One region of the Paraburkholderia sp. AV2 genome, then DNA from elsewhere that is predicted to be linked to it. Evidence: riboswitches for the same ligand, from Rfam matches in the RefSeq annotation. Region 1 holds a riboswitch; each other region holds the start of a gene.
What was found. A riboswitch is a leader RNA that binds a small molecule or an ion and turns the genes downstream of it on or off. The one in region 1 is predicted to bind cobalamin.

Region 1 (7,794 bases):
ACGACTTCAAGAAGGTCAACGACGATTTCGGCCACCCTGCCGGCGACACCGTGATTCTCGGCATCGTCAACTGCCTTCGCCAGATCCTTGGCAGCACGGGCTTCATCGGGCGCGTGGGCGGCGAGGAGTTCACCGTCGTGATGCCGGGCGCCGATATCGCCGATGCGCTGCTGCTCGCCGAAGACATGCGCGCGGCCATCGCCAGCCATGTGTTCCGGGCGCCCGTGAGCCGGAGCATCACGGCCAGTTTCGGCGTGAGCGACAACCCCGCGGGCACGGATTTCGATACTGCCTATGGCATCGCGGACGCCGCCCTCTACGCAGCGAAGCGCGGCGGCAGAAACCGCATCGAATTCGACGCGCAACAGCAAGTGAGCGCATCGAAGCCGGTGCCGCGGCAAGACTAGCGCGGCCACTGTATCGCGGCACCCTCGCGCTGGAATCCAGCGCCTGGAACCTGCGCCCGGCAACTGCGCTTGCCGCGTGCAGCGCCGCCTCCCCCGCCTGCATCCGCGACCTGCCCCCCCGGGCCGGAGGTCCTTCCCTCCAAAATTGGCATAGGTCAGAATAATCCGCGTTGATGTTACACTGCAACACGCCGGAGCCACTCCGGCCAAGGGTTTGGGTGTTTCCAGTGCAATGCTGGTTCGGACCGCGTCCACGGCATCGAATGCGATGCCGAACGTGCAGCCGCCATTCACTGGACCTCGTCCGATACCCCGCTGCGTTTTCCGGATTCCTCAGGTTCTTATACCGTGTACTCTCAAACGCAAATCGACCCGGTAGTTAGCTTCCGCAACTCACAGCGCGAGCAGGTGCGTGGAACCATCATCAACCTCCAGAGAAAGTCGCTGGTGATGGAGGTCTATAACCCATACTCGATCGTGCAGGTCAGCGAAGTCCTGAGCGACCTGAGCGTGCGGATGGGCGCCAAGAACGCCTATCTGGGCAAGGCGGTGGTCGTCAGCCTCGTGAACACCGGCCTCACCGCGGTGGTTTCGCTGGCGCTGATCGACGAGTGGCGCGAGCTTAGCGTGCTGCCCAACGAACCCAGGTCGGTCGGGCGGGAAGCCGAACTCTTCATCACCGACTGGGATACGCGCTTCAATATCCGGCGCGACTATCAGATCGTGGTCAACGAGATGCGCGCGTTCCTCTCGGAAGTGTCGCGCTGGGTCGAGCAGGTCGATCTGACCGAAAGCCTGCCGAAAAACGAAGGCAGGCTGCGCGAGGATCTGTTCTACGAGCTCGCCACGCCCATCATGGTCAAGGTCAAGACCTACCTCAACTGGCTGGAGGAAGAGGCGGAGCGTGTCGATCCCGAGCTGGCGCCCGTGCATCGATCCTATGCGCAGTCGGCACTGCATCCGCTGCTGCTGCGCGCGCCCTTCGTCTACCGGACGTTCACCAAGCCGCTGGGCTATGCCGGCGACTACGAGATGGTCAACCAGATCCTGAGCGATCCGCAGCAAGGGCCGACCACCTACTTCCAGATCGTCAACACGGCGTTCCTCAAGGCCGCCGTGGCAACCGCGCACCGCAACCGGATCACGCTGCTGATCGACTTTCTCACGCGTCAGGCCGATGCAGCGCGCATTGCGGGCAGGCCGTTTCGTATCCTCAACGTCGGCTGCGGACCGGCGTTCGAGATCCAGCGCTTCGTGCGCGAATATGCGCAGCCCGAGCTGCTGTCGTTTCAACTGGTCGATTTCAGCGAGGAAACGCTGGCCTTTACGGAGGCCTCGATCAAACAGGCGGCGGCCGAAGCCGGACACAAGACCTCGGTGGAAATGGTGCATCAATCCGTGCACGACCTGCTCAAACGCAAGATCTCGCCCGACGAGTCTTCGCGGGAATTCGACGCCGTCTACTGTGCCGGCCTCTTCGACTATCTCTCGGACAAGGTCTGCGCGCGTCTGTTGAGTTATTTCGCGGCCCGCACGCGGCCCGGCGGCCAGTTGCTCGTCACCAACGTCCATTCGGCGAACCCCGAGAAGTACGGCATGGAGCATCTGCTCGAGTGGTATCTGATCTATCGGAACGAGAGCGGCATGAGTTCGCTGCTGCCCACGCAATCCGCCGACCACAAGCTCTACGTCGATGAGACCGGGGTGAATGTGTTCGCGGAAGCCACGATCCTCTGAAACGCCGGCGGACACCCCATCCATGAGCACTGCTCAACTGCACACAGGCTATCAAACCGAACTGGCCGACTTCCGCGTGACCTTCAGCCGCGGCGGTGCCTGTACCGCCATCGTGCTCGTCCTGCTCGGCGTGGGGCTGGATTATGCGCAGTATCCTCAACAACTGATCTCGTTCTCTGCCGCGCGCGTGGTCGTCTCGCTGCTGATAGGCGGCATTGCGATCCTGCTGGGCAGCGTGGCGGGGCGACGCTTTTCTCCATGGTTGACGCTGTCCTGGCTACTGCTGCCGCAGATCATGATTTCGTGGATGATCTGGAGGACCGACGGGGTACTGTCGCCCTACTACATGGGCCTGAACCTGGCCATCTTCGCTTCGGGCATCGCACTGCCATTCGGCTTATGGCAGAACATGGTTTTCGGCGTGTTGTCCTGCGCGCTCTACCTGATTGCCTGCCTGCTGCATTCCGGCGGCGGCGCGCCTATCGGCACGCTGACCGTCAACGTCCTGCTCCTTCTGTTCGCCGCTGCCGCCAGCGGCGTCTATACCTTCTTCAACGAGCGGGTGCGCTTCATGTTGTTCCGCCTGAAGGCGGAAGTCTCGCAGAAGAACGCCGAGCTCGAATCGATCAACCGCAAGCTGGTCGACATCAAGGGGCAGTTGCTGCAGCAGGAAAAGATGGCGGCTATCGGTACGCTTGCCGCGGGGTTGCTGCATGAGGTCAATAACCCCGTGAACTTTTGCCTGATGGCAATCGAAGTCGCTATGGAAGAGCCCGCGGCCAAAGCGGAGCCAACGCTGCAGGAATGTCTCGTCGACGCCAAGCAGGGCATGCAGCGGATCCAGCACATCGTGTCGGACCTCAAGACCTTTGCCTACCGCAAGCCGGGCGCCGAAGCGGAGGTGGGGACGCCCTTCCTGTTCGAAAAAGCGCTCGATTCCGCTACGCGGCTTGTCGCGCACGAATTGCGCGGCGTCACGGTGACGCGCGAGCTTCCGACCGATACGCTCGTGCAGGGCGACGAAGCGGCCATCATCGGCGTGCTGATCAACCTGCTCTCCAACGCAGTCCTGGCCATGCGCAACGCGGGCACCACCGGGCCGGCGATTCACATCTCGGCGAAATGGGAGGAGCAACGCCTCGCCGTGACGGTCAAGGACAACGGGCCGGGCATCAAGGACGAGAATCTCGCGCGCGTGTTCGAGCCGTTCTTTACCACCCGCGAGGTGGGACAAGGCCTCGGCCTCGGCTTGTCGATCAGCTATGCGGTCATCGAGCGCCACGGCGGCCTGCTGTTCGCCGAGAGCGAGCTGGGCAACTGGGCGTCGTTCAGCTTCGATCTGTCGCGCGCGCCGTGAGAACGCCATGAACGAAATCCGGCAAGACATCCGGCAAACACAGCCCACGGTTCTCTACGTCGACGACGAAGAGCTGGCGGGAAAGTATTTCTCGCGCATGGTCGGTGCGGATTACGAGGTCCTGCTGGCCACGAGCAGCGATGAGGCCATCGCCGTCCTGGAGCGGGACAGCGCCCGCATTGCCGTGCTGGTCACGGATTTCCGCATGCCGGGCCGCGACGGCGGCGACCTGCTGCGCCAGGTGGCGCACGACTACCCGCACATCGTTCGGATTCTGGTGACGGCTTATGCCGACATCGACGTGCTGCTGCAGACGGTCAATACCGGCGAGGTGTTCCGCATCCTCGAAAAGCCGCTCAGGCAGGCTTCCGTGCGCGAGACGCTGCAACTGGCGTTCGAGCGCCACCAGGAACGCGCCATCCAGAATCACCGGCTGATCGCGATCGACGAGACTCTGGCCTTTCTGGCGCACGAATTGAACACGCCGCTTGCTGCCATCGCCTTGAACGCGAGCAACATCGAACATCGCGCCGACGAGCAGCACGAGTCGCAGTGGGATATCGACGGCGCCGCCCGATCCATGCGCGAGAGCGCGCAGTACTGCCTCGCGGTGGTTTCGTCCTTCTGGCGCTCGGTCCAAAACGGGCGCCGCAAGCCTGCCGGGGACGACGCCCGCAGCGAGATCACGGCGCACGGGCTGATTTCCGCCTTGCTCGATACCTATCCGTTCGCTGCGGGGCAGCGGTCGTGGGTACAGGTCGAGGTCGACGGCGACTTTGCCGTGGTCACGCAGCCGAACTGCGTGGCGCTCGTGCTCTCCTCGCTCTTGTCGAACGCGCTGCGCGCGCTCGCGGATATTCCCGCTCCGTCTGTGCGCTTTACCGTCACGGCGGAACCCAGTCCCGGTATCGGCATTTCCGACAACGGCCCGGGCATTCCGCCCGAGATCAAAGCCCGCCTGTTGACGGACCCGATTACAACGCACGCACAATCCGGCGGCCACGGCTTGGGCCTGATTCTATGCAACCGTGTCATGCAGTCTTGCGGCGGTGGACTTCGGATCGAGTCCACGTCGGGGGTTGGCACCAACGTAGTGCTGGATTTCCCCCCTATCAAAGGTCAAACACTCAGGAGTTGTTGATGAACGAAGCGAAAGCCAACCAGGAGTCGTCACCGGCGATCCTCTTCGTCGATGACGAGGCCACGGCCGTGAAGTACTTCCAGCGTGCCATTGGAAGCCTGGCGCCGGTCCTGACTGGCGGCTCGGTAGAGGAAGGCAAGGCGCTGCTGGACGCACACGGTGACAGGGTGGGGGTCCTTGTCTCCGACCAGCGCATGCCGGGCGAGTACGGCAACGAGTTGCTGCGTTACGCGAGCGAGCGCTATCCGCATATCGTGCGGATCTTGACCACCGCGTATTCGGAGATCGACCAGACCGTGGCGGCCGTGAACCTCGGTCAGATCCACCGCTATATCAAGAAGCCGTGGGACATCACCGCATTGCGCATGGAGCTGAAACAGGCGCTCGAACTGGCCGAGCTGCGCAAGGAGCGGGACCAGCTCGTGCGCGAGAAGCTGGGCGTGCTGCAAAAGCAGACGCTCGCCACGCGGATCGGCCTTGTCCGGTCCCTCTCGGCCGCGCTGATCGGGCCCGAGCGGTTCCAGCCGGTGGAGACCTACCTGGCTGCGGCGGTACTCGCCGAGGTACCCAGTCCCGAGCCGGACTGGCTGCTGATGGACTACTCCGATCTGATCGCTGCGGAGAGCGCCCGAAGCGGCACGTTTGGCCATATGGTGGCGGCGAACCTCGCGGCGCTGCGTAACCGCCACGTCGGCTCGACCACCGGCAACGCGGTGGCCGCGATGGCCGAAACGCTGGAGCACGCGGGCATCACGGTCCGGCGCGAAGGCGACGGCCTGATCCTGGACGATCTCACCGCGCTGGCCGAGTTCCTGGGCGAGCCGGCCAGCAAGGCCGTGTCGGTCCGGCACGCCGTCTGGCTGGCCAGCCTGCTTTGGCTGGACGGGAACGACTTCGCGCTCGAACCGGTACGCAAGGACAGTGGCATGGCGTTCCTGCCCACTCAGCACAGAACGGAATTTCCTGCCGACCGCCTCGCGGCCTGGATCGAGCAGTTCTGAACGCGGCAGGGGGTGAGAGCGGTTTTGCTCGAAAGGTTGACACCGCAACGTAGGGGCGATTACGCTTTCGCGCTGATGGTTCCCGGCAACGGGATCAAAAGGGAACGCAGTCGAAGCTCGCCGTGAAAACGGCCGGGTTTCGAAAGTCTGCGGCTGCCCCCGCAACTGTAAGCGGCGAGTCCATGCCACCCCGCGCCACTGGGAAACCGGGAAGGCCGGCACAGGACAGAGACCCGCGAGCCAGGAGACCTGCCATCAACCGAGGTCCATGCAGCCGCAACGGGCGGGGTGTCCCAATGCGCCAGCGCCGCTTTACGCGGTCGCTCGTTGCAGGGACAGTCCCGACCTCAGGATCTGTCACATGTCCACCACTCTGGAAACGGTTGCCGCTCCGGCGTCCCTCCGCCGCCGCGTCATCGGCATCTACGTCGTCCTTGCAGCCTTCAACATCGGTGCCTGGATCTGGGCATTCATCGCCTTTCACGCTCACCCGCTGCTCCTGAGCACAGGCCTCCTCGCCTATGGCTTTGGCCTGCGCCATGCCGTGGATGCCGACCATATCGCCGCGATCGACAACGTCACGCGCAAGCTGATGCAGGACGGCAAGCGTCCCGTGACCGTGGGCTTCTTCTTCGCGCTCGGCCACTCCGCCGTGGTGCTGCTGGTCGCGGCAGCCGTCGCGGCGACGGCCGCCGCCCTCGAAAGCCGCGTCGAAGCCTGGAAGGATCTTGGCGGCGTCATCTCCACCAGCGTCTCCGCGCTGTTCCTGTTTCTCATCGCCGCGATGAATATCGTCATCCTGCGCGGCGTGTGGCGCGCCTTCAACAAGGTCCGCCGCGGCAAGCCCTACGACAACGACGATCTCGATCTGCTGCTGAACAACCGCGGCCTCCTCGCCCGGCTCTTCCGCCCGCTCTTCCGCTTCGTTTCGGGACCGCTGTGGATGCTGCCGCTCGGCTTCCTGTTCGGCCTCGGCTTCGACACCGCAACGGAAGTGAGCCTGCTCGGCATTTCGGCAAGCCAGGCCGCGCAGGGCCTCTCGATGAGCGTCGTGCTCGTGTTTCCCGTGCTGTTCGCAGCCGGCATGTCGCTCGTCGATACGACCGACGGCGTGCTCATGCTCGGCGCCTACGACTGGGCCTTCGTGCGCCCCATCCGCAAGCTCTACTACAACCTCACGATCACGCTCGTCTCCGTGCTGGTTGCGGTGCTGATCGGCGGCATCGAAACGCTCGGGCTGATCGCCGACCAGTTCAACCTGAAAGGCGGTTTCTGGGATCTGATCGGCACCCTCAACGACAACTTCAACAACCTCGGCTTCGTCATCATCGGCGTGTTCATCCTCGCGTGGCTGGTGTCGTTCGCCATCTACCGCCTGAAACGCTACGACGAGCTGCCGGTCTACCGGTCGGGCCAGTAATTCACCGCGCGCGCTGCGGCGGGCAGCCGATGTCACGCAAACTTGCGTGCATCGGCATCACGCCGCCTTGCGCGCGTCGGCGATTCGCTGCGGCGCCTCGGGCCGTGCATACAGGCGTTCGAGGTATGCCTGCAAGCCCGGGAATCCATCGACCAACTGGATTTCGTTCGCCCAATCGATCAGATAGACCATCACGCAATCGGCCACCGTCAGCTTGTCGCCAACAAGGAACTGACGCCCTTCCAGATGCTTTTCGAGGATCGCGGCCATGGCTTTGAAATCCTCGCGCGCCAGCTCGATATCGGCCGGTAGGCGTTTGTCCGGCGGGTAAAGAAAGGCGTGCCGGGTAATTCTCCAGAGCGGCTGTTCGAGTTCGGTCACCGCGAACAGGGTCCAGCGATACACCTGCGCCCGTGCTTCGAGATCGACCGGCAGCAGCGCTTTCTCCGGATATTTTTCCGCAAGGTAGAGCACGATCGCGGCCGACTCCGGAATCACGAGGTCGCCGTCCACCAGCACGGGGACCTTGCCCGCCGGATTGATGCGCAGGAATTCGGGCTGCTTGTGCTCGCCCTGGAGCAGGTTCACCGACACATATTCGAAATCGGCATCGACTTCGTGCAGCCCCCACAGCGCACGTTGCGCGCGGGTCCCTGGAAATCCATAGAGTTTCATGACGGCTCCCTGGAAGTCAGCCGCGAGGGATCGGAAGAACGGGCATCACTTCAACC
Region 2 (7,794 bases), on a different contig from region 1:
CTCGCGCGAAGCCAGTCCGGGATCGGCCGTGATTCCGCTCGGCTTGCACGTGACGTACTGGGACAGCCTGGGCTGGCAGGACGTGATGGCGCAGAAGGTCTTCGACGCCCGCCAGAGCGAACTCGTGGCCGCCGGTCACGGCACCTTCGTCTACACGCCGGAATTTTTCGCGAACGGCGAGGAGATTCGCTCATGGCATGGCACGTTGCCCGAAGCGATCCGCAGGATCAACACCACACCCGCGCCGGTGGAGATAGCGCTGACGACGCGCTCCGATGCGAATAACACCGTCGAGCTGGAGGCGAGGGTTACGCCTCGCGATACTCGTGCGTTACCGGCGGACGGCGCGCAGCTCTATTTCGCCGTTACGGAAGACGGGCTCGTCTCGCATGTGCTGCGAGGCGAAAACGGCGGCACGACGCTTTCGCACGACAGTGTCGTGCGGCTCTGGGTGGGGCCTGTTTCACTGGGTTCGCAGGGCGGAATCGTGCGGCGCGATATCGCCGTGCCTCCCCAATGGGACCGCGCGCGTCTGCATTTTGTCGCACTGGTGCAGAACGGGCGCGATCAGGTTTTGCAGGCCGTGAGGGCTGGAACTTGCGGGGCCTCGTGAGCGAGGCAGCGCCTCACGAGGCCGCGTGGTGGACCCATCACCATCAGAACGTATACGCAATCTTCCCAAACGCCGTCCGCCCAAGGCTGTTATACCCATAGGCCGTCATGTACTGCCGGTTGAACAGATTCGCCAGCGAGGCGGACAGCGCGAGGTGCGGATTGATCTGATAAGAAGCGCGCAGACTGACCGTCGTCCACGAAGGCAGGTAAATTGTGTTCTCCTGATCGTCGAAGGTCGATCCGTTGTAGAGAATCGAGATGCCCGTGCTGAGCGCGTGGAGGTGGAACTCGTCCCACGTGTGATCGACGCTCAGGTTGACTGTCTGCCGCGGCCGGCGGTTCAGCCAGGTATCGTCGGTGACGTCTTCCGGATTCAGCAGGCCGACGGTGAGGCTCACCGGCGTGGACTTGCCGAGCGTGCCCTTGTATGAGAGGTCGATGCCCTGGATATGCGCACGGCCGACGTTGAACGGTATAAAGGTCTCCGAACTGTAAGCAATCAGGTCGTGGAAACGCGTGTCGTAGATGGCGGCCGTGAAGGTGCCGAACGACGTGTTGGCATCGAGGGCCGCTTCGACGCTGTCGCTGCGTTCCGGTTGCAGATCGGGATTGCCGTACTGCGGATAGTAGAGATCGTCGAACGTTGGCAGGCGGAAGGCGTTGCCATAAGACACGCGCGCCGTGTAGACCGGCGTGATCTCCCACGCCAGCGAGACATTGCCCGTGTTCACCGTCTGGCCTTCGACGATCTCGTGGCGCCCTGCGAGGAACAGCGTCCACGGGCCGAGCGTGGTCGACTGGTGCAGCGACACCGCCGAATCGTCGCGGGTGGGTACGCCGGTCGGGATATCTACCGGCAGGAAAGCCTGTTCGCGCGTGAAGTCGTAGGCGAGCTTCGTCTCTCCGGTGAATGGCAGTCCGAACAATCGGTTGCCCGTCTCCTGGTGCGTGAGCGACGTGGACGTGCTGAAGCGCGTGGAGTCGATTTCGTCGGTGGGAATCGTCGGATCATTCGCGTAGACGAACTGACGATCGGTTGCGTAGCCCACCGACTGATCGAACTGCGTGGTCGGCGTGATGTCCCAGTGGAACGCAATGCCCGTGGTCAGTTGATGATCGAGCTGCCGGTCGTCGCCGCCCGCGTTGTCGTAAGACAGATCGGAGCGGTGATAGAGCATGAACGTCGAGATCGACCAGTTGTCGCGCGCATAGCCGAGGCGCGCATCCACGTCTTGGGCGTGATACGGATTGCGCCCGTCTTCGTGGCCGTAGGCCCACGGCTGGGTCGCGTCGATGCCCGCAGTGTTGTAGTCGTGCAGGCCGAGCGAATACGTCAGGCCGCCCAGCGCGGCCAGCGGCCCGGTGGAGGGGACCGTGCCCGAGGTGCGGACCTGCGTGTCGAAGGTCTTGTTCGAGCCGCCGCCGAACGAGACCGTGGTCTGGTTCGGCTGGTTCGACGCGTGGCGCGTGAAGAGCTGCACGACGCCGCCCACCGCATCCGCGCCGAACGAGGCGGCGGCCGGCCCGGAAATCACCTCGACGCGGTCGAACGCCTCGGTCGGCAGATCGGCCCATTCGGCCTCGCCCGTGGTGGCGGAGCCAATACGTATGCCGTCGATGAAGACGGCCACCTGCTGGGCTGACGAGCCGCGGATGCTGACCGAAGCCGCCGATCCCGGCCCGCCGTTCTGCGAAACCGTCACGCCGGGCAGCGTGGCAAGCGCCTGGGTGATGCTGGGATCTTGCGGAGCGAGACGATCGAGGTCCGCGCGCGTGAGGACCTGGGTGCTCGCGTAGCGCCGGTCGAACGACTGCGGCAGATGCTGCGTGTCGCCGACAACGAGAATGCTCGGCAGCGCGGTTTCGCCGTGCGCCTCGTCAGTCTGATCGGTCTGGTCCTGTTGTGCGAGCGTCGCGTCGTCGGCGGCATGGGCGTTGTGCCACGCGCAGGCCGTCACGGCCGACGTGAGAATGAATTGTTTTAGTTTCATGTGCGGGGCTGAGGTCAGGGCTGTCCCTGCAGCGAGCAGCCGCGCGTAGCGGCGCTGGCGCTTCGGGACACCCCGCCCGTTGCGGCTGCATGGACCTCGGTTGATGGCAGGTCTCCTGGCTCGCGGGTCTGCGTCCTCTGCCGGCCTTCCCGGTTTCCCAGTGGCTCGCGCGGGCATGGACTCGCCGCTCACAGTTGCGGGGGCAGCCGCAGTCTCGAAGCGCGCGTTTTTGAGGCGCGCCTTTACTGCGTTCCCTTTTGATCCCGTCGCCGGGAACCATCAGCGCGCAAGGTTAATGCGCCATGGTTCGCCGCGTCAATTGTCCGGGCCGCGGGTGATGCGAAAAAGGCACGGAAGGCGCGCAGCACGAGGTGCGTTTCCCGGTGCGTTAGCGGCCGGCGCCCGAAATAAAAATGAAAGAAATCCCCGGTCGAGCGGGCCAGTCCGCATTGCCGCTCCGGCTGCAGCGGTGCGTGGATGCCCGGTCTGCGCGATTCCCGACATGATTCCAAACATAACTGCTACGCAGCGTTAGCCACGCGGACCTTTTGCTAGCATGGCCCTCCCTGAATTTCAGGTGTCGTCATTGATCCGGAAGTCAGGGGTGCATAGCGGGTGCACAGAGGGCGCGCGGCGTCCGCTCATCCGGATCGGATCTACAGAAGAAGGGGGAGACGTATGGACATGCTCGGCATGTACCCGACGTTTTACGTTCCGGGCATCGGTACGGCCTGGGTCATGGGGATCATCGGCGTGATACACGTCGTGGCGTCCCACACATCGGTCGGCGCTTCGTTTCTGTTCGCGCTGCTCGAAACGCGGGCCTACCGCGAGAACAAGCCGCAGCTGATGGAGTTCATCAAGCGCTACGGCATGTTCCTGCTCGTGTTCTCGTACATCATCGGCTCGATCACGGGCCCGGGGATCTGGTATGCGATCACCGTGGCGAGTCCGCGCGGCGTGAGCGGGCTGATCCACAACTTCGTCTGGGTCTGGGCGAGCGAGTGGGTCTACTTCACGGTTGAAGTCATTGGCGTCTACGCGCTCGTCTACCTGATCGGCAAGATCGATGCGCGCACCCACCTGAAGCTGACGTGGTCGTTCGCGCTCGCTTCGTGGGCGACGATGCTGCTGATCGTCGGCGTGCTCTCGTTCATGATGTGGCCGGGCCACGATAGCTGGTACCAGACCGGCTCGACGAGCGAGGCGTTCTACAACGTCAACTTCTTCGCGCAGCTCGGCACCCGCACGGGCGGCATGATCGTGATGGCGGCGCTCGTCGGACTGCTGGTGGCCAGCCGCGTGAGCGATCCCGCGCTGCGCCGCAGCGTCGTGCGCATGATCGCCCCGGTGGGACTCCTTGGCGGCGCCGTGGCCGTCGTGATGTTTTTCTACTACCTGCGCACGCTGCCGCAAAACGCGCTCGTAATGCTCGACACGCATCTGCTGCCCGTCTACGCCAGGGGAATGGTCGCGGTGTTTGCCGTGGCGACGCTCTGGCTCGGCTTCGCCTGGGCCTTCCCGCAGCGCGTCTATACGTCGCTGGCGATTTCGCTCTTCCTGTTCATTGCCGTGGTGGGGGTGTGGCCCGAAGAGCGCATGCGCGAGTCGATGCGCAAGCCGTACGTGGCGGGGCAGTACATCTACGGTAATCAGGTGATCGCGCGCGACGTGCCCGGCAAGGGCATTCATTCGGAAGTCGAGCGCATTGCCGAGCATGGCCTGCTCCAGTTGCATCCGTTCGTGCCGGACCGCCTGAGAACCGTGACCGATGCCAACGAGCTCGAAGTGGGCCGCCTGCTGACCAAGGTGGCCTGCGCGAACTGCCACTCGCTCGAACCGGGCGGCCCGCTGCGCAGCCTGCCCGACAAGCTGCACATGGCCACCGACGAAGACATGATCGCGGCCTTCCTGCGCGGTCCGCTGAAATACGGCACGCAGCCCTACATGCCGCGCATCGACCTGCCCGACAACGAGATTCGCGCCATTGCGCATTACCTCGCAGCCGTGGATAGCGGCAAGAACGTCGACCAGTTGATCGCGCAGCAGCACGCGGCGGAACAACGCGCCGTTGCTGCCGCGAATGACGGCAAGAGCGGTGGCAAAAGCAGCGGCGCGAACGCGGCCGCGCTGGTTGCGGAACAGGAACAACATGCGGCGGGGCAGCCGGCGCCGTCGAGGAACTAGCCATGGATATTGGTGCCGTGATGAACACGATGCGCGACCCCGCCGGGGTACCCGCGCAGCCCGTGGTGTTTCAGATCCTGATGGTGCTCACGTGGGTGGCGCACATTGCCTTCGTGCACCTGGCCATGGGCGCTTCGGGGCTCGCGATCTTCGCGTTTCACCGGCGCGCCGACGGCGCGGCCGGCAGGTATTGGGAGCGCCTCTCGATGGCGATGACGAAGGTGGCCAAGGTCGCCGTGTCGTTGCTGATCGTGCTGGGCGTCGCGCCGCTGCTTTTTACCCAGGTCATCTACGACCCGCAGTGGTACACCTCGAATGTGCTCTCGGGGCGCTGGGCCATCGCCTTCATTTTCACGCTGATCGTGGCCTACTGCTGCTGGTTCGCCTTCTATCACGCCAATCACGAAGGGGCGAAGAAGCACATCGGCGTCTATGCATGGATCGCGTTCGGGCTCTTCTGCCTGGACGGGCTGATCATGCATGCGCTTTCGTATCAGGCGTTGCTGCCCGAGCAATGGATGAACTGGTATGCGCCGGGTGGCATGGTCGACACGCGCGGCGCCGCGCTGCATGCGATCCAGTGGCCGCGGTATGCGTTCATCATGAGCCTCTCCGTGCCGGCCGTGGGCGTGTTCCTGCTCGCTTACGCGCACTACTTCGCTGAGCGCGAGGATCGCGAGCCCGCCTACCGGGCGTTCGTGAGCGACCTTGGCCGGCGTCTCGCGCAATGGGGCTACGCGATCGCGCTCGTCCCCATGCTGGCCTGGCAGTTCGATTTCCCCGCGGGTTCCGGTCTCGCGCTGCATCCGGTGGGCTGGCTCATCGTCGGCGCGCTGGCCACCATGGCGCTCTGGATGCGGCAGCTCGGCAAGGACACGCATGGCTATCAGCCCGCCCTTTGCGGTCTTGCGTTGCTCGGCGTGCTCGCGGTGTGGCGCGAAATCATCCGGGTGCATTACCTGCGGCCGCTCGGCTACACGATCCAGACCTACACGGTGCATGCCGACTGGCCTTCGACGGTGTTGTTCTTCGCGACGCTCGCCGGCATAGGCGGCCTCGTGGGCGGCTTCTATCTCACGCTGCTGTATCGCGCGGGACGCACGCAGGGCGTGTATCGCGCGGACCGGACCGTGGCGCGTCTGGGCACCGGGGCGGTGTCGGTCCTTGGCGTCTGGATTGCCGTGTTCTTCGTGTACGGGATCGCGATCTCGATGCACGACAGCTTCAATTGATGCGGGGAGGCGTCGAAATCATGAACAACATCATCCGGTTCGGACTGGTTCTGCTGTCGCTGTTCTGCGTGACGGCGCATGCGCAGACGTCGGGGGACGCGCCCGACGTCGCGGCGGGCAAGCGGCGCGCCGCGGTCTGCTTTGCCTGCCACAACGTGGACGGCGTGGCGAAGATTCCGGGCGTGCCGAATCTTGCGGGGCAGCACCGCAGTTATCTCGAGGGCGCGCTGCTGGCTTACCGGGACGGCAAGACCCGGCAGAATCCCACGATGAACGCGATGGCCGCGCCGCTTTCGGATCGCGACATCGTCAATATCGCGGCGTATTTCAGTCTGTTGCGTGGGCAGGGCGGGGGTGTGGCGGGAGCCGACGCAGCGGGCGCGGGTGGCGATAGCGGCGGCGTGACGCCGATTCCCGCCGCGGCGGCGCCCGCGAAGGCCGAGGCGGTTTCCACCGCGCCGGTGCGCTCGGGCGAAGCGGTCTATAGTTCGGTCTGCTTCGCATGTCACGCTACCGGGGCGGCGGGCGCGCCGAAGGTCGGCGACAAGGCCGCGTGGATGCCGCGCATCGCGCAAGGCGATGCCACGCTGCTGCAGCACGCGCTGATCGGTTTCAAGGCCATGCCGCCGCACGGCGGATGCGCGGCCTGCTCCGATGTCGAGATCAAGGCCGCGGTGGCGTACATGACCGCGAAATCACGCTAGCGGTGCGCTTGACGGGGCGAAGCGGATCGAAGCGGATCGAAGTCCCGTGCGCGGAGGGCTTCGATCCGGCGGTGGGGGCGATTCGATCGTCGAGGTCGACCATGCCTCGCTTGCAATCCGTAGGGTTGTCTGAAATTTGACTGTAAGTCGCCGTTGCTAGAGTGGGCCGAAGCGCTTCTCCGCCCGTGGCCGGACCGCGTCCGGGCGAGAGTGGCGCCAAAAACAAGAGCGACCCCTCATGAACACGGCCCGCGCATTCCGGCTTGCACTCTGGTTCGTTTCCACACTGTTTTTCACCGATCACGCTTCTGCATTCCAGTCTAGCGTGGTCAGCATTCCCAGCGCCGCCATGCGGCAAACCTTGGCCGCGACGGTCGTGTTGCCCGACGACTACGCTCGGGATGGCGGCACGCAACGTTATCCGGTGATCTACCTGCTGCACGGTTCGGGCGGCGACCACACCGACTGGGCGTCGAATTCCCGGGTCGCCGAACTGGCAGACCGCTATCACGTGATTCTCGTAATGCCGGACGGCGGCCATGAGAGCTGGTACATCGACAGCCCCTTCGATCCGCGCAGTCGTTACGAGACTTACGTGGGCAACGAGGTCGTCGCGTGGGTGGACGCGCATTTGCGCACCATCGCCGCGAAACCGGCGCGCGCGATCACGGGACTTAGCATGGGTGGCTTTGGCGCCCTGCGCATTGCGCTCGACCGGCCCGATACCTTCGGCGCGGCGGGCAGTATCAGCGGCGCCGTGGACCCGCGCGCCTGCGAAGACGAACCCGGCATCGACCGCGTGTTTGGCGATCCCGCGCGGAATGCCGAATTCTGGAACCGCAACGCGATCATAGCGAGCGCGAGCGAATTCAGGCGCGCACACATCGACCTGACCATCGACTGCGGCGTGGACGATCATTTCGTCCAGTCGAACCGCGTGCTGCACGAACGGCTCATCGAGCTCGGCGTACCGCACGACTATGCGGAACGGCCCGGCGGTCATACCTGGACCTACTGGTCCAATGCAATCGGCTATCAGGTGCTGTTCTTCTCCACCGCATTCCG
Region 3 (7,794 bases), on a different contig from region 1:
TCCATCTCGGGCAGCGTCCGCCGCCCGAAGATATGCGGCTCGCGGCGATCCATCAGCGCGACGACGAGCAGTTCGCCGCATTCGCGCATCCCTTCGACCTTCAGCTTCATGAACTCATCGTGCCGCTTGCCTAGCGCATCGGCGGTGGCGAGGCGCTCGCGCTCGACCGCCGCATGCAGTTGCGTGCGCAACGTTGCGTCGGTGATCCGCACGATGCGCCATGGCTGCATGAAGCCCACGCTCGGCGCGTGATGCGCGGCGTCCAGCAGGCGCTGCAGCGTGGCTGGATCGACGGGGCCGGGCACGAAGTGCCGCATGTCGCGCCGTTCGTAGATCGCGCGGTAGACCGCCGCGCGCCCGGCTTCGTCAAAGGGTTGAGCCATGAAAGAGTGCGGCCGTGAAAGCGGGGTTGGAGGGCCACCAGGCATGCAGGTAGGTGGCGACGATCGGGCCGTGGCGGTAGAGCGGCTCGCCCGCGGCGCCGGTCTGCGCATGGCGCGCGACGAGTGTGGGCGCAAGCGGTGTGCTCACGCGCGAGTAGTGGAACGTGTGGCCCCTGAGCGTGCCGTGCGCGCTGTCGATCTGCTGCATGCCGAGCGCCGCGAAGCGCCGCTGCATGACCGCCTCGCCCGGCAGCAGCCCGAGCATGGGGGTGCGCGTGCCTTCGGTATCGGTCAGGCCTTCGAGCAGCCAGAGCATGCCGCCGCACTCGGCGACCAGCGGCTTGTCGGCCTCCACATGCGCGCGCAGCGACGCCGCGCTGCGGGTATGGCGCGCGAGCGCCGCGGCGTGCAGTTCGGGGTAGCCGCCGGGCAGATAGATCGCATCGGCGTTCGCCGGGGCGGCCTCGTCGGCGAGCGGCGAAAAGGTCGTCACGCGCGCGCCCAGCGCTTCGAGCAGCGCGACGTTCGCCGGATAGACAAACGAGAACGCCGCGTCGCGCGCAATCGCGATGTGCCGGCCTTCGAGCAGGCGCGGAAGGGGAGTCGGCGCGCTCGCGAGCGAGAATTCGACGGGCGGCGGCAGGTCCGCTAGCGCGGTTTGCGCGAGCGCGTCGGCGGCGCGTTCGATGCGTGCGTCGAGGTCGGCGATCTCGCTCGCCTGATGCAGGCCGAGATGCCGGTCGGGCAGTTCGATGAGGGCGTCGCCGGCCACGTGGCCCAGCCAGCGGAGGTCGGCCGGCAAGGCTTCCTGCAGCATCTGCGCATGCCGTGCCGAGCCCACGCGGTTCGCCAGCACGCCATGGAACGGGACGTCGAGGCGAAAGCGCGCGAGCCCGAATGCGACGGCGCCGAAGGTCTGCGCCATCGACTTCGCCGAGATCACGGCCGCCACCGGCACGCCGAAGGTCGTGGCGAGATCGGCGCTGCTGGGCGTGCCGTCGAAGAGGCCCATAACGCCTTCGATCAAAATCAGGTCGGCTTCCTGCGCGGCCTGCGTGAGCAGCGTGCGGCAATCGTGCTCGCCCACCATCCACAGATCGAGCGACATGACCGGCGCGCCGCTTGCGCGCGCGAGGATCATCGGATCGAGAAAGTCGGGCCCGGTCTTGAAGACGCGCACGCGCCTGCCGGCGCGGCGGTGCAGGCGCGCGAGTCCCGCCGTGAGCGTGGTCTTGCCCTGGCCCGAGGCGGGTGCGCTGACGAAGAGCGCGGGGCAGGCAATGCTGGCAGCGCGGGCAACCATCGGCTCAGAACTCCACGCCCTTTTGCGCTTTCACGCCCTGCTCGCGGTACGGATGCTTCACGAGCCGCATTTCGGTGACGAGATCGGCGGCTTCGATCAGCGCGTCGGGCGCGTGGCGGCCCGTCACGACCACGTGCTGCAGCGGGCCGCGCGCATTCAGCACGGCGAGCACTTCGTCGAGCGGCAGGTACTCGTACTTGAGCACGGTATTCAGCTCGTCGAGGATCACCATGCCGTATTCGCCGCTTTCGATCATGCGCTTCGCCTCGTTCCAGCCCTTGCGCGCGGTGGCGATGTCGGCGTCGCGATTCTGCGTGTTCCAGGTGTAGCCGTCGCCCATCGTCACGAAATCGCAATGGGCGACGCTGCTAAGGAAGTCGCGCTCGGCCGTGTGCAGCGCGCCCTTGATGAACTGCACGACGCCCAGCTTCATGCCGTGGCCCAGCACGCGCACGGCCATGCCGAAGGCCGCCGTGCTCTTGCCCTTGCCGTTGCCGGTGTTGACGATCAAAAGCCCTTTTTCGACGGAAGCCGCCGCCTGCTTCTTTTCGTGGCCTTCACGGCGGCGTTGGGTCATGCGCAGGTGCGAATCGGGATCGGTTTTCATGGGCGAAACGAGGTCTGAGGATGCGGGGTTCTTAACGTGTGCGTATGCACCGCCGGTTTAGCGCGGCGCCTGCGCGGGAGTAACGACTGCGGCAACGACCACGGCAACCGCTACGGTCACGCCGTCGAGCGCGAGCTTGCCGCACGCCAGCGGTCCGCCGCCGGCGGCGAGCCGGGCGCAAGGCTCGCTCACGCCATCGACGCCGAACTTCGTGCGCGCTGCACCCGATGGCTCGGCCTCAACCGGCACGGCAGCGATGGCTTCGCGTGTGTACGTGTGAAGCGGCAAGCCATGTGCCGCGCAGAACGCGAGCAGCGCAGGTTCGTCGGCTTTCGCGTCGAGCGTCCCCACGGCCGCAACGCGAGCCATCGGCAACACCGCGAGCGCAGCCCGCACGGCGCGCTCGATCTGCGCGAGCGTCGCGCCGCGGCGGCAGCCGATACCGAGCGCAAGCGCTGCGGGGCCGGGTAAGGCGGAGGGCGCGGGAAGCAGGCTTGCAGACGTAGCGGAATTCACGGTGAGTGCTTGGAAACAAGGCAGCGGACAGGGCAGCAGACACCGCGGCGCGGGCTTTGCCCGTTGCCCGGCGGATGCGCGCATACGATAGCACACGGTTTTTCGCGCCCGGGCGCGAGGTCCCGGCGCCAGGGGTAAACAACAGCGGGCGTCCGGGCCTTTCCTTGACGATCCCGTGGCCCACGCCTACACTCGCACGCACTCTGGTGCTCGCGCGCGCGTTCCTTGCGCGCGCAGTTAAACGGGAATCAGGGAGCCATCCCGGCGAGGGACTGGCCAACCTGAACTGCACCCGCAACGGTACAACGATCGCTTCGCCCTGCATGGGCGAGGCAAGCCGCTTCGACGCATGCGCGCCGCATGCAGCTCATGCCACTGTGCAGACGGTCCGCGAGGACCGGCGCGCGGGAAGGCGGAGCGGCGTTTCGTCAGTCCGGATACCGGCCAGACACGAGGGATTCGCGCTGCGGGGAGGCGGTGCCGGATCCATGCTCCACGCCCGCGGCCATTCGCGCCGAAGGAATACCTCATGAACATGCGCAAGATCCCGGTCACCATCGTCACGGGCTTTCTCGGCAGCGGCAAAACCACGCTGCTGCGTCACATTCTTCAGCACGCGGGCGGCTTGCGCGTGGCGGTGATCGTCAACGAGTTCGGCGAACTCGGCATCGACGGCGAAATCCTGCGCGGTTGCGGCATAGGCTGCGACGAGAACGGCAACGAACGGGAAGGCCAGCTCTACGAACTGGCCAACGGGTGCCTTTGCTGCACCGTGCAGGAAGAGTTTTTCCCGGTGATGGAGCAACTGCTCGAGCGCCGCGGCGAGATCGATCACGTGCTGATCGAAACGTCGGGGCTCGCGCTGCCCAAGCCGCTCGTGCAGGCGTTTAACTGGCCATCGATTCGCAACGCCTTCACGGTCGATGCGGTAGTGACGGTAGTGGACGGCCCCGCCGCCGCGAGCGGCCAGTTCGCCGAGAACCCCGAAGCCGTGGACGCGCAGCGCAAGGCCGACCCGAATCTCGACCACGAATCGCCGCTGCACGAGCTGTTCGAAGATCAGCTTTCGGCCGCGGATCTCGTCATCCTCAACAAGACCGATCTGCTCGACGCGGCGGCGCAGGATGCGCTCATCGAGGAACTGCGCGAGGAACTGCCTCCGCAGGTGAAGATCGTACGCGCGCAACATGGCCAGCTCGATCTGCATACGCTGCTCGGGCTCGAAGCGGCCTCGGAGGAAAGCATCCATCTGCGCCACGACCATCATGGTTCCGCCGACGATGCCGATCATCACCACGACGAATTCGATTCGGTCGTCGTCACGGCCACGGTTGCCTCGCGCGAGGGCGCGATCGAGGCGCTGCAGCGCCTTGTGGACGCGCACACGATCTATCGCGTGAAGGGCTTCGCCGCGCTGCCCGGCGCTCCAATGCGGCTCGTGGTGCAGGGCGTGGGGCGCCGTTTCGACAGCTACTTCGACCGCCGCTGGAACGCGCAGGAAGCCGCGTCGCAGTCGCTCGCGAGCCGCTTCGTGCTGATCGGCGAAAATCTGGACGCCGCCACGCTGCAACGCGCATTCGAAGCCGCGCTCGCACCGGGCGCGCTGGCCTGATCGACCCACGCCAACGCCAGCGACACTTCTCTCATGCATTTGTTGCGAACGACGCCGGGCGGCTTCGTCGACGATACGGCCGGCGTGGTCCGTATCGACCAGCAGCCCGCCGACATCGTCATCCTCAGTTCCGCCGACACGACGCTCGCGCTGCTCGCGAGTATCGTGCCGCGCCTGCCCGCCGGGTTCCCGAGCGTGCGGCTTGCGAACGTCACGTATCTGCGCCAGCCGGCCTCGGTGGACTTCTATGTCGACGACGTGTTGCAGCATGCGCGCGTTGTCGTGGTCGATCATCTGGGCGGCGAGGCCTACTGGCCCTACGGCATCGAGCAGGTGGTCGCGCTCGCCAAACGCCGCGATCAGTTGCTCGCGATGTTCTCCGGCGACCTTCAGGAAGATCCCGGCCTGATCGCGAAGAGCCGTGCCGAGCCCGAATTCTGCCGGCTGCTGTGGCGGTACCTGCGCGAAGGCGGCGCGGCGAACGCCGAGGGTTTCCTGCGCGCGCTCGCGTGGCGCGCCTTCGGCTGGGGCAGCGAACCGGCACCGCCGCTCGCGCTGCCCGCGGCCGCGCTCTATCATCCATCGCGCGACGTTGCCACGATCGAAGACTGGCGCGCGCGCTGGCAGCCCGATGCGCCGGTGGTCATGCTGCTCTTCTACAAGGCGCATCTGCAGGCCGCCAACACGGCGGCGTTCGATGCCCTGATCGATGCCTTGACGGAGCGCGGCATGAATCCGCTGCCGCTTGCCGTCACTTCGCTCAAGGACACGTTGAGCCGCGACGTGATCGACGGGCTCTGCGCCGCGCACGACATCGCGCTCGTGCTGAACACCACGGCTTTCGCGGCCTCGTCGCTCGACGATCCCGCGCCGCTCGCGCTCGCGGGCGACGCGCCGGTGCTGCAGGTGATCCTCTCCGGCGGCAACCGCGAATACTGGCTCAAGGACAATCACGGCCTTAATTCGCGCGACATTGCCATGCATATCGCGCTGCCCGAAGTGGACGGCCGTCTCATCACGCGGGCGATCAGCTTCAAGGGGTTGGCGTACCACTGCAAGGAAACCCAGGTCGACGTCGTGCGCTATCAGCCCGATGCCGAGCGCGTGGCGTTCGTGGCGGAGTTGAGCCGCCGCTGGTGCCGTTTGCGCCGGCTGCCGAATGCGGAGAAAAAGCTCGCGCTCGTGCTCGCGAACTATCCGGCGAGCGAAGGGCGCATTGGCAACGGCGTGGGACTCGACACCCCGGCCTCGGTGGTTGGCCTCCTGCGGATGCTGCGCGACGAAGGCTACGCCGTGGCCGACCTGCCCGATCTACCCGAGGATGGCGACGCGCTCATGGCGCGGCTCACGCAGGGCGTGACCAACGATCCGGACACGCGCGCGCTGCGGCCCGCGTGGCAAAGCCTCGCCCTCGACGACTACCGGCGCGCGTTCGCGCGCTTGCCCGCCGCCGCGCAGAACGCGCTCATCGCGCGCTGGGGGCCGCCCGAGCAGGATCCCACCGTGCGCCGCGGCCGCTTCATGATTGCGGGCTGGCGCTGCGGCCAGGTCTTCGTCGGCATCCAGCCGTCACGCTCGCGCGGCGACGACACCTACGCGAACTATCACGACGCCGAACTCGTGCCGCCGCACGCGTACCTAGCATTTTACTTCTGGCTGCGCGAGACCTTCGGCATCGACGCGATCGCGCACGTGGGCAAGCACGGCAACCTCGAATGGCTGCCGGGCAAGAGCGTCGCGCTGGCCGATACCTGCTGGCCCGACATGGCGCTCGGCCCGCTGCCGCACGTCTATCCGTTCATCGTCAACGACCCCGGCGAGGGCAGCCAGGCCAAGCGGCGCGCGCAGGCGGTGATCATCGATCATTTGATGCCGCCGCTCACGCGCGCCGAAAACTACGGCCCGCTGCAGGATCTCGAACGGCAGGTCGATGAGTATTACGAAGCATTGATGGTCGATCCGCGCCGCGCGAAACTGTTGCGCCGGACCATCCTGGAGACGATCGTCGAGCACCGGCTGCACGAGGAACTCAGCATGCCGGCGCCGCAGGACGAAGCGACGGAAGACGCGTTGCTCACGCGTGCCGACGCCTGGCTCTGCGAACTGAAGGAAGCGCAGATTCGCGACGGGCTGCATATCTTCGGCGCGTCGCCGCAGGGGACGCAGCGGCGCGACACACTGCTGGCGCTGGGCCGCTATGCGTGCGGCGACGGGCAGGGCGCGAACGCCGGACTGATCGACGCGCTCGCACGCGATCTGCGGATCGATCATCTGCTCGACCCGGCCGCCGTGGACTGGGCCGCGCCGTGGACCGGGCCGCGCCCGGCGCTGCTCGAAGCGGTGAGCGAGACGCCCTGGCGCCACACGGGCGATACGCGCGAGCGGCTGGAGGCGCTGGCGGGATCGCTGGTCGCGCGCGTATGCGACGCCGGCACGGTGGAATGCGAAGCATCGTTGCCACAAGCTGCGAAAGTGCTCGCGCGCCTTGCCGACGACGTGCTGCCGCGCCTCGACGCCTGCGGCACGGAGGAACTGCGCCAGTTCCGCCGCGCGCTGGAGGGCCGTTTCGTGCCGCCAGGCCCGAGCGGATCGCCCTCGCGCGGCCGCCCCGACGTGCTGCCGACAGGCCGCAACTTCTATTCGGTCGATACGCGCGCGGTGCCGACGCAGGCCGCCTGGTCGCTCGGCATGAAGTCGGCGCAACAACTGATCGAGCGCCATCTGCAGGAGCATGGGGACTACCCGCGCGCCGTGGGACTCTCGGTCTGGGGCACGGCCACCATGCGTACGGGCGGCGACGACATCGCGCAGGCGCTCGCGCTGATCGGCGTGCGGCCGAAGTGGGCGGCGGGCAGTCATCGCGTGATCGACTTCGAGATCATGCCCGCCGAGGCGCTCGACCGGCCGCGCATCGATGTGACGCTGCGCGTTTCCGGATTCTTCCGGGACGCGTTTCCGAACGTCATGCATCTGTTCGACGCGGCGGTGCAGGCCGTGGCCGACCTCGACGAGCCGCCGCACTTGAACCTCCTGCGTGAGCGCGTGCTGCGCGAGCGCGATGCGCTCGTCAAGGGCGGCATCGAGCCAGCCGAAGCGCGCCGCCGCGCCGGCTGGCGCGTGTTCAGCGCGCGGCCGGGCCATTACGGCGCGGGCCTGCAGGACCTGATCGACCAGCGCCAGTGGCAGACCGATGCCGATCTTGCGCAGGCCTACCAGGCGTGGGGCGGCTATGCGTATGCCCAGAACAGCGCGGGCGACGAGGCGCGCGAGGCGTTCGGCGCGCGTCTCGCGGCCATCGACGTCGTGCTGCAGAACCAGGACAACCGCGAGCACGACGTGCTCGACTCGAACGACTACTACCAGTTCCAGGGCG

Region 2: another riboswitch for cobalamin. It lies ahead of V8683_RS03635 (TonB-dependent receptor domain-containing protein); the one in region 1 lies ahead of V8683_RS20815 (HoxN/HupN/NixA family nickel/cobalt transporter).
Region 3: another riboswitch for cobalamin. It lies ahead of cobW (cobalamin biosynthesis protein CobW); the one in region 1 lies ahead of V8683_RS20815 (HoxN/HupN/NixA family nickel/cobalt transporter).

What each region holds. Positions count from the first base shown of each region.
Region 1 is NZ_JBANLK010000032.1:3,465-11,258, reverse strand. Features, by position in the region: gene V8683_RS20840 (GGDEF domain-containing protein) at 1-407, shown strand, start outside; gene V8683_RS20835 (class I SAM-dependent methyltransferase) at 756-2,144, shown strand; gene V8683_RS20830 (sensor histidine kinase) at 2,167-3,501, shown strand; gene V8683_RS20825 (ATP-binding protein) at 3,509-4,642, shown strand; gene V8683_RS20820 (response regulator) at 4,642-5,643, shown strand; cobalamin riboswitch at 5,703-5,914, shown strand; gene V8683_RS20815 (HoxN/HupN/NixA family nickel/cobalt transporter) at 6,005-7,063, shown strand; gene V8683_RS20810 (glutathione S-transferase family protein) at 7,121-7,738, opposite strand; gene V8683_RS20805 (YciI family protein) at 7,755-7,794, opposite strand, start outside.
Region 2 is NZ_JBANLK010000003.1:153,124-160,917, forward strand. Features, by position in the region: gene V8683_RS03630 (DUF1223 domain-containing protein) at 1-613, shown strand, start outside; gene V8683_RS03635 (TonB-dependent receptor domain-containing protein) at 657-2,606, opposite strand; cobalamin riboswitch at 2,695-2,902, opposite strand; gene V8683_RS03640 (c-type cytochrome) at 3,300-4,793, shown strand; gene V8683_RS03645 (hypothetical protein) at 4,796-6,025, shown strand; gene V8683_RS03650 (c-type cytochrome) at 6,046-6,729, shown strand; gene V8683_RS03655 (alpha/beta hydrolase) at 6,968-7,794, shown strand, end outside.
Region 3 is NZ_JBANLK010000016.1:74,952-82,745, forward strand. Features, by position in the region: gene bluB (5,6-dimethylbenzimidazole synthase) at 1-383, opposite strand, end outside; gene V8683_RS13925 (cobyrinate a,c-diamide synthase) at 367-1,686, opposite strand; gene cobO (cob(I)yrinic acid a,c-diamide adenosyltransferase) at 1,691-2,293, opposite strand; gene V8683_RS13935 (cobalamin biosynthesis protein) at 2,351-2,785, opposite strand; cobalamin riboswitch at 2,997-3,272, shown strand; gene cobW (cobalamin biosynthesis protein CobW) at 3,345-4,421, shown strand; gene cobN (cobaltochelatase subunit CobN) at 4,455-7,794, shown strand, end outside.